2 regions of the Streptomyces sp. NRRL B-24572 genome follow, and region 2 is predicted to be linked to the other one. Evidence: predicted binding sites of a transcription regulator. Region 2 holds the regulator's gene; the other holds the start of a gene.
The links. Region 2 encodes HspR, which represses chaperone genes until heat shock. Its sites were predicted from a motif close to TTGAGNNNNNNNNNCTCAA; they were not measured.
Positions count from the first base shown of each region.

Region 1: the regulator HspR is predicted to act here: its motif matches at 3,185-3,203, upstream of lon (endopeptidase La).

Region 1 is NZ_MWIG01000638.1:2,312-8,307, reverse strand. Features, by position in the region: gene CCN56_RS32345 (DUF4240 domain-containing protein) at 57-650, opposite strand; gene lon (endopeptidase La) at 751-3,162, opposite strand; gene CCN56_RS32335 (GNAT family N-acetyltransferase) at 3,294-3,941, shown strand; gene CCN56_RS32330 (hypothetical protein) at 4,010-4,543, shown strand; gene CCN56_RS43575 (hypothetical protein) at 4,585-4,815, shown strand; gene CCN56_RS32320 (hypothetical protein) at 4,812-5,060, shown strand; gene CCN56_RS32315 (hypothetical protein) at 5,168-5,839, shown strand; gene CCN56_RS32310 (response regulator transcription factor) at 5,911-5,996, shown strand, end outside.
Region 2 is NZ_MWIG01000150.1:5,349-11,344, reverse strand. Features, by position in the region: gene clpB (ATP-dependent chaperone ClpB) at 1-267, opposite strand, end outside; gene CCN56_RS09660 (pyridoxamine 5'-phosphate oxidase family protein) at 390-794, shown strand; gene CCN56_RS09655 ((2Fe-2S)-binding protein) at 902-1,222, opposite strand; gene CCN56_RS09650 (hypothetical protein) at 1,219-1,437, opposite strand; gene CCN56_RS09645 (helix-turn-helix transcriptional regulator) at 1,565-2,548, shown strand; gene CCN56_RS09640 (heat shock protein transcriptional repressor HspR) at 2,630-3,064, opposite strand; gene dnaJ (molecular chaperone DnaJ) at 3,069-4,235, opposite strand; gene grpE (nucleotide exchange factor GrpE) at 4,269-4,916, opposite strand; gene dnaK (molecular chaperone DnaK) at 4,913-5,996, opposite strand, start outside.

The sequences.
Region 1 (5,996 bases), on a different contig from region 2:
AGGCCTTCCGGGAGGGTTCCCAGGAGGATTCCCGGGAACTCTCCCGGAAACCCTTCCTAGGAGCCGGAGGCGCCGGGCGGGAAGAGGGCGGTGAGCCGGGGTATCGCCGACCCCTCCGGACGAGAGCCCCGGGGCCTCGCGTCCTCTTCCCACTCCCCCGCCGCCTCCGCGGCGTCCTCCGCCTCCTCGACGGCGTCGAGGAACTCCTCGCCGTCGTCGCCCTCCTGGCCCGTCAGCTCGTCCCACGCGTCCTGCGCGACGTAGTCGAGCTCCTCCCACTCGGGCCACTCGTCGTCGTCCCAGTCGTCGTGGTGCCGGCCCACGAGCGCGCGCACCTCGGGGACGTCGGCCAGCGCGTCCGGGTCGGCGAGGACCGACTCGTACACCTTCCGCCCCTGACCGACCAGCCAGAGCGTGAAGTAGTGGAAGCCGTCGTCCGTGCAGTCGCCGCCCTCGATGCGGTTCGCCGCCGTCCACAGCGCGCGCGTGTCGGCGATCTCGGTCGCCCTCTCCAGACGCACCTGGAACTCCACGCTCTCGGCCGCCGGACGCCGTATCAGCTCCGTCCGCAGCCACTCGAGGCGTTCGTCCCGGTCACCGGGCCGGCGGCTCAACTCGTCGATGAGAGCCCAGAAGGCGTCGTCGTTCATGCGTACGAGCATGCCAGCCCCGTCTGACATCCGGGTAACGAGTTCCGGACGCGCCGGAGCGGGGTGCCGGGATCGGCACCCCGCTCCGGTACGTGGGGAGTTACGCGGCCACGTCCACCGGCACCACCGCCGGGGCGAGGGCGATCTCCAGGACCTGGCGGACGTCCGTCACCGGGTGGACCTCCAGCTTCTCCAGGATCTCGGCCGGGACGTCGTCCAGGTCGGGCTCGTTCCGCTTGGGGATCACGACCGTCGTGATCCCCGCCCGGTGCGCGGCGAGGAGCTTCTGCTTCACGCCGCCGATCGGCAGCACCCGGCCGGTGAGGGAGACCTCGCCGGTCATGGCCACGTCCGTACGGACGAGCCGGCCGCTCAGCAGGGAGGCGAGGGCGGTCGTCATCGTGACGCCCGCGCTCGGCCCGTCCTTGGGGACCGCGCCCGCCGGGAAGTGGATGTGCACGCCCCGGTCCTTGAGGCCGGTGACGGGCAGCTCCAGCTCCGCGCCGTGCGAGCGGAGGAAGGAGAGCGCGATCTGCGCCGACTCCTTCATCACGTCGCCCAGCTGACCGGTGAGGGTCAGCCCGGCGGCTCCCGTCTCCGGGTCGGCGAGGGAGGCCTCCACGAAGAGGACGTCACCGCCCGCGCCGGTCACGGCGAGGCCGGTGGCGACACCGGGCACGGCCGTCCGCCGCTCCGCCGGGTCCTGGGCCGACTCCGGGACGTGGTGCGGCCGTCCGATGAGCTGCCGCAGGTCCTCGGGGCCGACGGTGAACGGCAGCTCGCGGTCGCCCAGTTCGTGCTGGGCCGCGACCTTCCGCAGCAGCCGGGCGATCGAGCGCTCCAGGTTGCGGACGCCCGCCTCCCGGGTGTACTCGCCGGCCAGCTTCCGCAGCGCGGACTCCTCCAGGACGACCTCGCCGGCCTCCAGACCGGCCCGCTCCAGCTGGCGCGGGAGCAGGTGGTCGCGGGCGATGACGACCTTCTCGTCCTCCGTGTAGCCGTCGAGGCGCACCAGCTCCATGCGGTCGAGGAGCGCCTCGGGGATGGCTTCGAGGACGTTGGCCGTGGCCAGGAAGACGACGTCGGAGAGGTCGAGTTCGACCTCCAGGTAGTGGTCGCGGAAGGTGTGGTTCTGCGCGGGGTCGAGGACTTCGAGGAGCGCCGCCGCGGGGTCGCCGCGGTAGTCGGAGCCGACCTTGTCGATCTCGTCGAGCAGGACCACCGGGTTCATGGACCCGGCCTCCTTGATCGCGCGGACGATCCGGCCGGGCAGGGCGCCGACGTACGTCCGCCGGTGGCCGCGGATCTCCGCCTCGTCGCGTACGCCGCCGAGGGCGACCCGGACGAACTTCCGGCCCATGGCGTGCGCCACCGATTCGGCGATCGACGTCTTCCCGACGCCCGGGGGGCCGACGAGGGCGAGGACGGCTCCGCCACGGCGGCCGCCCACGACGCCGAGGCCGCGCTCGGCGCGCCGCTTGCGCACGGCCAGGTACTCGGTGATGCGCTCCTTCACGTCCTCCAGGCCCGCGTGCTCGGCGTCCAGGATCGCCTTGGCGCCCAGGATGTCGTACGCGTCCTCGGTCCGCTCGTTCCACGGCAGTTCGAGGACGGTGTCGAGCCAGGTCCGGATCCAGGAGCCCTCGGGCGACTGGTCGCTCGCCCGCTCCAGCTTCTCGACCTCCTTGAGGGCGGCCTCCCGCACCTTCCCGGGCAGGTCGGCGGCCTCCACGCGGGCGCGGTAGTCGTCGGACTCGTCGCCCTCGGTCTCGCCGTTGAGGTCGCGGAGCTCCTTGCGGACGGCTTCGAGCTGGCGGCGGAGCAGGAACTCGCGCTGCTGCTTGTCGACGCCCTCCTGGACGTCCTTGGCGATGGTCTCGGCGACGTCCTGCTCGGCGAGGTGCTCGCGGAGCTGGGCGGTGGCGAGCTTGAGGCGGGCGACCGGGTCGGCGGTCTCCAGGAGTTCGACCTTCTGCGCGACGCTGAGGAAGGGCGAGTAACCGGAGTTGTCGGCGAGGGCGCCGACGCCGTCGATCTGCTGGACGCGGTCGACGACCTGCCAGGCACCGCGCTTCTTGAGCCAGCTGGTGGCCAGCGCCTTGTACTCCTTGACCAGTTCGGTCACGGAGCCGGGCAGCGGGTCGGGCAGGGTCTCCTCGACGGTGCTGCCCTCGACCCACAGGGCGGCGCCGGGGCCGGTGGTGCCGGCGCCGATGCGGACGCGGCCGAGGCCGCGGATGAGCGCGCCGGGGTCGCCGTCGGACAGGCGCCCGACCTGCTCGACGATGCCCAGGACGCCGGTGCCGGCGTAGGTTCCGTCGACCCGCGGCACGAGCAGCACACGGGGCTTGCCCGCTCCGGTGCGGGCGGCGGCCTGGGCGGCCTCGACGGCGGCCCGTACGTCGTTGTCGGACAGGTCCAGCGGCACCACCATTCCGGGCAGCACGACCTCGTCGTCGAGCGGCAGCACAGGCAGAGTGAGCGGCACAGACGCCATGGACTCAGAAGCCATGATCTCCCCTTCGGCAGTCAAGTTGAGCTATACGCACTCAATGCTTGTGAGCTCGGGGATGTTCCCGGACGTTCGTTCGCTCTGAGCGATCACCCCCGCACGCGCCCGCATGGAGCCGATGTAATGCCTGCATGGATATTGCAGCCATTACCTCGGCCTGGGTGGCGGGCTGGACCGTCTCCCGGGGCACCCCGGCCGCCGTCGCCGAGCCCTGGGGCCACCGGATCGACGTCGGCCTGCCCCGGCACGTCGTGCGGCACGTCCTGCCCGCCCCCAACGCGGCCTCCGTCGGCGCGCTCTGCACCCGCCTGACCACGCCGTACAGCTGGCTCAAGGTGATGGCGGGCCCCGAGGAGGTGGCGCCGTGGATCACCGGGGGCTGGACGATCCCCGACGACCCGGGCTTCATGATGGTCAAGCCGCTGGACCCCGGCGCCCGCCCCGCGCCGCCCGAGGGATACGCCCGGACCACCGAGGTCGAGGACGGCGTCGTCCGGGTCCGGATCCTCGCCCCCGACGGCACCCTCGCCGCACGCGGCCAGATCGCGCCGACCGGCTCCACCGCGGTCGCCGACCAGATCGAGACCGACCCCGCGCACCGGCGCCGGGGCCTCGGCGCGAACGTCATGCGCACCCTGGAGGCCGCCGCCGCCCAGGCGGGCGCCGTGACCGGAGTCCTCGCCGCGACCACGGACGGCTTCGCGCTGTACGACTCGCTGGGCTGGATCCACCGGGGACCGCTCACCGGAATCGTCCGCACGGGCCCCGGAGGCGACTGAGGTCTCCGCCGGGTGGAATCCCGGCCGTCCGGCTGCGCACGGGGCCCCGGACCGTGCATGCTCGACCCATGGTGCGAGGCGTACGGACGACGTGGACGTGGTGCGGGACCCTGCTGCTCGCGGGGGCCCTGGTGGGCGGCCTGAGCGGCTGCGGCCCCGGCGTGCCGACCGCGCCCGGCGGATCGCCGTCGAGCACGAGCGCACCGGCCCTGCCGAGCCCCACGACGGAGTCCGGCACGCCCGCGTCGAACCCCCAGCCGGGCGAGGTCCTCGTCGAGGTGGTCGTCAACGGCGGCCTCGCCGGCGTCCGCAACCGGCTCGTCGTCCACTACGACGGCAGCTGGACCAGCCGCTCCGGCACCAAGCCGCCCCGGACCGGCAAGCAGACCCCCGCCGAGGCCGCCGAGCTGCGGGCGGCCCTGGAGGACCCCGCGTTCGCCCTCGTCCCGGAGCGCCCGACGGGCAGCCCGATCCCCGACGGCTTCCAGTACTACGTGACCTACCGCCACCGCCTGGTCGTCGCGGACGACGGCGCACGTCCGCCCGCCCTCCAGCGCGTCTTCGCCGCCCTCCCGGAGGGCGGCCCGCCGACGAACCCCTGAGCGCGTGAACCGGGGGACGGCCGCCCGGCGACAGAGAGGGCGTGAGACTGTCGCGCCCCGCAGGGGGAGGCCCCTCCGGGGGCGACGAGGGCGACGACGCGGCGGCCCTCCGGTGGCCGGCCCCCGCTCCGGGCGGCTTCGGGCCCGACGTCGCGGGCACGCGGCCGTACATCGACCGGCTCCGCGCCAAGTCCCCCGCCACCCGGCGGGACCACCCGGCCCGCCACCCGGCGGCGAGCCCTCGTCACCCGGACGAGGTGCCGATCCCGTGAGCCCGCTGCGCCCGTACGCCCGCTCCCGCGCCCTGCCCGGCGGCCTCGCCCTCGCCCTCGCGGTGCCGGGTCACGCCGAGGGTTCGGGGCGCCCGCCGCCGTACGCGACACCCTGGGCCTGGTGGGCGTGGGCGATGCAGCCGGGCCCGCAGGGCGGGGCGTGGACGGTGGCGGCGGTCGCCTTCGCGTCCGGTGCGGCGCTGTACGCGTGGCGGGGCGCGCGCCGTACGACCGCCGGGTCCTGACGCGCGAAGCCCCGCGCGCGTACGCCTCGTTAAGTGTTTGTCCCGGCCGTCGCCGCCCCGCGAGGATGGCCGGGACGAACCGTACGCACACGAGCCACGGAGTGATCATGACCAGCCCCGTCACCCTCGACCGCCGCGAAGGGCCGTACGGAGAAGTTGTCCTCCGCCGTCGTGCCGAGCACTACGAGATCATCGCCAACGGCACCTTCCTGATGGACACCTCCGACGGGCGCTCCGAGCGGCTCCTGGTCGACGCGGCCCTGGCCGCCCTCCCCGAGGGGTCCCGTCCCGGCGCGTCCGTCCTCATCGGCGGCCTCGGCGTCGGTTTCTCCCTCGCCCACGCCGCCGCCGACCCCCGCTGGGGCCGGATCGTGGTCGCGGAGCGTGAGGAGGCGATCATCGACTGGCATCGCCAGGGGCCCCTCGCCGCGATCTCCGGGGCCGCGCTCGCCGATCCGCGGACCGTGATCCTGCACACGGACCTGGTGACCCACCTCCGTACCACCACGGACACCTACGACGCCCTCTGTCTGGACATCGACAACGGCCCCGACTGGACGGTCACCGAGGACAACGAATCCCTGTACTCAGCTGAGGGATTGGCGTCCTGCGCGGCCCGGTTGAGGCCCGGCGGGATCCTCGCCGTGTGGTCCGCGCAGCCGTCCGCCGATTTCGAAGAGTCGTTGCGGAATGCCGGATTCAGCGGGGTACGGACGGAAGAGATCCCCGTTGCCCGGGGCGTCCCCGACGTGGTCCACCTCGCCGTCCGTCCCGGGTAGCTCCTGGATAGCCTGGACGCCGCCGGTACCTCTAGGCTGCTGCACCGACATCGGCGACGCGAGGCGGGGCAATGGAGCAGACACACACCACTCACCACGGTGCGGCGGCCACTCCGGGGGCCCAGCGGCGCGTCCTGGTGGTCGAGGACGACGCCAC
Region 2 (5,996 bases):
GAGGAACTCGCGGTTGGGCTGCGGCGGCGCGACCGTGGACCCCGTGATGCTCGGCAGGGAGGCGAGCAGTCGATCCGCGCCGGCCCGGACGACGGCCTGGTCGGCGTCGGCGGCGGCGAGCAGGTCGATGACGTTCTCGTTGTCCTGACCCGTCAGCAGCGCGAGCAGCAGGTGGGCGGGGGTCAGGTCGGCGTGCCCCTCGGACACGGCGCGGCTGCTCGCCGCGTTGATCGCGTCCCGGCTCCGGTTGGTCAGTTCGGCGTCCACGTGCGGTGCTCCTCCTGGATTCTCGTGGGTCCTCTCCTTCTATGACTTCTCCAGGGTACACAAAGTTGAGTCGATCCCGCTCAAGGTATCGGAGGGAGCACGGCCCGGGTAGTTTTCCGGGCATGGCCACAGACCCGAGGAACCCCTCCGACTCGTACCTCAGCTTCTGGCGCGAGTACCACATGTGCACCCTGACCACCCCGCGCCCGGACGGCACCCCGCACGTCGTCGCGGTCGGCGTCACGTACGACCCCGAGGGCGGGTACGCGCGCGTGATCACCAACAAGAACAGCCGGAAGGTCGCCAACGTCCTGGCGGCGGGCGCGGACGGCGCGCGGGTCGCGGTCTGCCAGGTCGACAAGGGGCGCTGGGCCACCCTGGAGGGCGTCGCCCACATCCGTACGGAGGCGGAGACGGTCGCGGACGCCGTCGCCCGCTACGCCGAGCGCTACGGCCGCACGCCGACGGAGAACCCGGACCGGGTCGTCATCGAGATCGCCCTCACCCGGGCGATGGGCCGCGCGTAGCGGCGGCGGACACGGAAAAGCACAGCGGCGCCATCGCGTTTCAGGTCCGCGATGGCGCCGCTGTGTGGGGGAAGTGCCGGAGCGATCTACAACGACGGGGGAATCGCTCAGGCACTGCGGGGGGTGGCGGTGATGGCCTCCGGTTCGATCAGCTGGTGGTCCCGCTGGTCGAGGTTGACGAAGATCATGCCGTACCGGATGGCACAGCGGATGGGCTGCGGAGCGCCGCGGGGACGGCGCAGACAGCGGTACGCGCGGACGTCTTCGTCCTGTTCGCGGGCGACGACGATCGGCTCTCCGAAGAGCGTGACCTTCAGCGAGTCGCCACGGTGGGGGATGGCCGTGGCGAGATCGACGAAGTGCCAACCGGAGCGATAGGCCGAGGCCATCTCCCGACGGAACCTGGGGTCATCGGGCGGGAAGCTCACGCGTCCGCGCCCTTGGGAAGGATCTCCCAAGAGGGCTCGCCGGGCGAGGCGAGCACATCGTGCGCCGGAGTGGTCTCCCACGAGGGCTCGCCCGGCTCCGCCACTACGGAGTGCGCCGGGGTGGTCTCCCATGAGGGTTCGCCGTTGAGCGCGAGCCCGCCGAGAACAGCCGCCGCAACGGCTATGGCGCTGAGTGCACGAACCATCCTGGTCATGGCCGATCTCCACCTCTTTTAATCACAACCTCCCCCCCGCGAGTTAGACGATGGCTTACTCATGACCCGTCCACCAGCCAACCCGGGCATCATGTTCCTGTAATTCAGGACCCTGAGGGGGGTGCAAATGCGTCTGGAATGTGATGGATCGGGCCATAACCACAGTCACGGTGAACTATGCGACGTGGGCAAGGAGCTGTACGCGAACGCACTCCGCACGGGTCGAATCGCCCGCTCCGACGCCGCGGCCGCCCCTTGCCTGAGGGAGCTCTCGCTCCTCCACCCGGACCCCGACGACAACCAGTGGCTGCACCCGGTGTCGCCCTCGATCGCCCTCAACCAGCTCATCCACCCCATCGAACTGGAGATCCAGGCGCGTCGGCAGCACGCCATCGCGCTCGCCGACGCGTTCGAGCCATTCCTGGCCATCCACACCCCCGACCCCTCGGCCGCGCAGGCGATCACCGTCCTCGAAGGCCTCAGCATCATCAACGCGACGCTGGACCGGGTCATCAACGAGTGCACCGAGGAACTCCTCACCATCCAGCCCGGCAGCGGACGCCGCCCCGAGACGCTGGAAGCGGCCCTGCGGCGCATGGAACCCCTGCTCGACCGCGGCGTCCGGATGCGCACGCTCTACCAGCACACCGCCCGGCACCACCCCGCCACCCTCGCCTACGTCGAACGCGTCGCGCCCTACGGCCTCGAACTGCGCACCCTCGAAGAGATCATCGACCGGCTGATCATCGTCGACCGCAAGGTCGCCTTCGTGCCGGCGCGCAGCGACCGCCAGGTCGCCCTCGAACTCCGCCACGAAGGCCTCGTCCAGTACCTCGTCGGCGTCTTCGACCAGTTCTGGCTCCACGGCGTGCCCTGGGAGGAGGAGATCCCGTACAGCCCGTCCGTGGACGGCATCGGCGGCGTCCAGCGCTCCATCGCCAAGCTCCTCGTCGAGGGCCACGTCGACGAGGCCATCGCCCGCCGGCTCGGGATGAACGTGCGGACCTGCCGGGCGCACATCGCCAAGCTCGCCGCCGCCCTCGGCAGCGGGAGCCGGGCGCAGCTCGGCTATCTGATCGCCCAGTCCGGGATCCTCGAACGGGACAGCTGAGGAAACGGCAGAGGCCCCTTCCACCGACGGTGGAAGGGGCCTCATGGCTCTGTACGGCTCTGTACGGCTCTGTACGAGGAGCTACTCGCCGCGCTTCGGGCGCCACACCACGAGCGCGCTCGCCTGCTGCACGTCGGTGTACGGCACCAGGTCCCGGCGGTACGAGGCGTGCACCTGGGCCTCGCGCTGGCGCAGCGTCGCCGCCGCGCCCTCGACCGCCGCCGACAGCTCGGACACCCGTGCCTGGAGCGCCGCGACCTGGTTCTCCAGTTCGATGATCCGCTTGATCCCGGCCAGGTTGATGCCCTCGTCCTGCGACAGCTGCTGCACCTGGCGGAGCAGCTCGATGTCACGGGCCGAGTAGCGGCGGCCCCGTCCGGCCGTGCGGTCCGGGGAGACCAGGCCGAGGCGGTCGTACTGACGCAGGGTCTGCGGGTGCAGACCGGAGAGCTGTGCCGCCACCGAGATGACGTACACGGGCGACTCGTCGGTCAGTTCGTACGGATTGCGTCTCACCGGGTCACGCTCCCTTCGCGGCCTGGAACAGCTCGGCCCGCGGGTCCTCGGAGGCGGTCGCCTCGCGGAAGGTCTCCAGGGCCTCGCGCGCCTTGTCGTCCAGCTCCTTCGGCACCGCCACCTCGACCGTCACGAGGAGGTCGCCGCGCGTGCCGTCCTTGCGGATCGCGCCCTTGCCCCGGGCGCGCATGGTCCGGCCGTTCGGGGTGCCCGCGGGCAGCTTGAGGGTGACCGCGGGGCCGCCGAGGGTCGGCACCTTGATCTCGCCGCCGAGCGCCGCCTCCGTGAAGGAGACCGGCACCGTGACGGTGAGGTTGTCGTCCCTGCGGCCGAAGACCGGGTGCTCGTCGACGTGCACGACGACGTACAGGTCGCCGTTCTGCCCGCCGCGCTCGCCCGGCGCTCCCTTGCCGCGGAGACGGATCTTCTGGTTGTCGCTGACGCCCGCCGGGATGCGGACCTGCATGGTGCGGGAGGACTTGGCCCGCCCGCTGCCCTTGCAGACCTCGCAGGGGTTCTCGGCGATGAGGCCGCGGCCCTTGCAGTCCACGCAGGGGTCGGTCAGCGAGAAGGAGCCGCTGCCGCCGCGCGAGACCTGCCCGGTGCCGACGCAGGTCGGGCACACCCGGGGGGTGCCGTTCTTGTCGCCGGTGCCCGAGCACGCCGTGCACGGCTGCTGGCTGGACATCCGCAGCGGTACGGTCGCGCCCTCGATGGCCTCGGTGAAGCTGAGCGTCACCTCGGACTCGATGTCCTGGCCGCGCCGCGGCTGGGTGCGGGTGGCGCCCCCGCCGCGGTTGAACAGGCCGCCGAAGACGTCCCCGATCCCGCCGCCGCCGAAGCCGCCGGCCCCGCCCTGGGCGCCTCCGAAGAGGTCGCCCAGGTCGAAGTTGAACGAGCCGCCGCCGGGGCCGCCGGCCCTGAAGCCGCCGTTCCCGAAGAGGGCGCGGGCGTCGTCGTACTCCTTGCGCTTCTTGGGGTCGCCGAGGACGTCGTTCGCCTCGGAGATCTCCTTGAAGCGCGACTCGGCGCTCGCGTCACCCTTGTTGGCGTCCGGATGGTTCTCGCGGGCGAGCTTCCGGTACGCCTTCTTGATCTCGGCCTCGGTGGCGTCCTTGGGGACGCCGAGAACCTTGTAGTAGTCCTTCTCGACGAAGTCCTTCGTGCTCATCGACGTCCCTCCTCCCGCGCACGGGTACGGCTGTTACTCGCTGTCCTTCTCGGACTTGTCGGACTTGTTGGGGTCCTCCGAGTCCTCGGCCTTGCCCTGCGCCCCGGGCTGGGGCTCGGCGACGGCCACGCGGGCGGGCCGGATGGTCCGCTCGCCGATCCGGTACCCCGGCTGCAGGATCGCCACGCAGGTCGTCTCGGTGACGTCCGGCGCGTACGAGTGCATCAGGGCCTCGTGGATCGTCGGGTCGAAGGGCTCGCCCTCCTTGCCGAACTGCTGCAGACCCATCTTGGCGACGACGGTCTCCAGCGATTCGGCCACCGACTTGAACCCGCCCACGAGCTCGCCGTGGTCCCGGGCCCGGCCGACGTCGTCGAGGACGGGCAGGAGCTCGGACAGGAGGCTCGCGACGGCGATCTCCTTGACCGTGACCCGGTCCCGCTCCACGCGGCGGCGGTAGTTCTGGTACTCGGCCTGGAGCCGCTGGAGGTCGCCCGTGCGCTCGGTGAGCGCGGTACGGGCCTGGTCCAGCTGCGCCAGCAGGGCTACGTCCGTAGCGTCCCCGGCCGGGGCCGTCGAGTCCTCCTCGGTGGAGTTCTCGACGGTCTCGGCGGCGTCGTCAGGGGTGGCGCCGGAGGGGACGTCGGGCTTCTCCTCGAAGCCCGGGGTCTCCTCGGTCACGCCTGGCCGCCCTTCTCGTCGTCGACGATCTCGGCGTCGACGACGTCGTCGTCGGCCTTCGGGGCCTGACCGGCGTCGCCGCCGGCGGCCTGGGCGGCCTGGGCGTCGGCGTACAGCGCCTGGCCGAGCTTCTGCGAGACGGCCGCGACCTTCTCGGTGGCGGTGCGGATCTCGGCGGTGTCCTCGCCCTTGAGCTTCTCCTTCAGCTCGACGAGCGCGGCCTCGACCTCGGCCTTGACGTCACCGGGGACCTTGTCCTCGTTGTCCTTGAGGAACTTCTCGGTCTGGTAGACGAGCTGCTCGCCCTGGTTGCGGGACTCGGCGGCCTCGCGGCGGCGGTGGTCCTCCTCCGCGTACTGCTCGGCCTCCTGGCGCATCCGGTCGACCTCGTCCTTCGGCAGCGAGGAGCCGCCGGTGACGGTCATCTTCTGCTCCTTGCCCGTGCCCAGGTCCTTCGCGGTCACGTGCATGATGCCGTTGGCGTCGATGTCGAAGGCGACCTCGATCTGCGGGACGCCACGCGGGGCCGGCGGCAGACCGGTCAGCTCGAACATGCCGAGCTTCTTGTTGTACGCCGCGATCTCGCGCTCGCCCTGGTAGACCTGGATCTGCACGGACGGCTGGTTGTCCTCGGCCGTCGTGAAGATCTCGGACCGCTTGGTCGGGATCGTGGTGTTGCGCTCGATGAGCTTGGTCATGATGCCGCCCTTGGTCTCGATGCCGAGGGACAGCGGGGTCACGTCGAGGAGCAGGACGTCCTTGACCTCACCCTTGAGGACACCGGCCTGGAGCGCGGCGCCGATGGCGACGACCTCGTCCGGGTTGACGCCCTTGTTGGCCTCCTGGCCACCGGTCAGCTCCTTGACGAGCTCGGCGACGGCCGGCATGCGGGTCGAGCCACCGACGAGAACGACGTGGTCGATCTCGGAGAGGTTGATGCCCGCGTCCTTGATGACGTTGTGGAACGGCACCTTGCAGCGCTCGAGCAGGTCCGAGGTGAGCTGCTGGAACTGGGCGCGCGTGAGCTTCTCGTCCAGGTGCAGCGGGCCCTCGGCGGAGGCCGTGATGTACGGCAGGTTG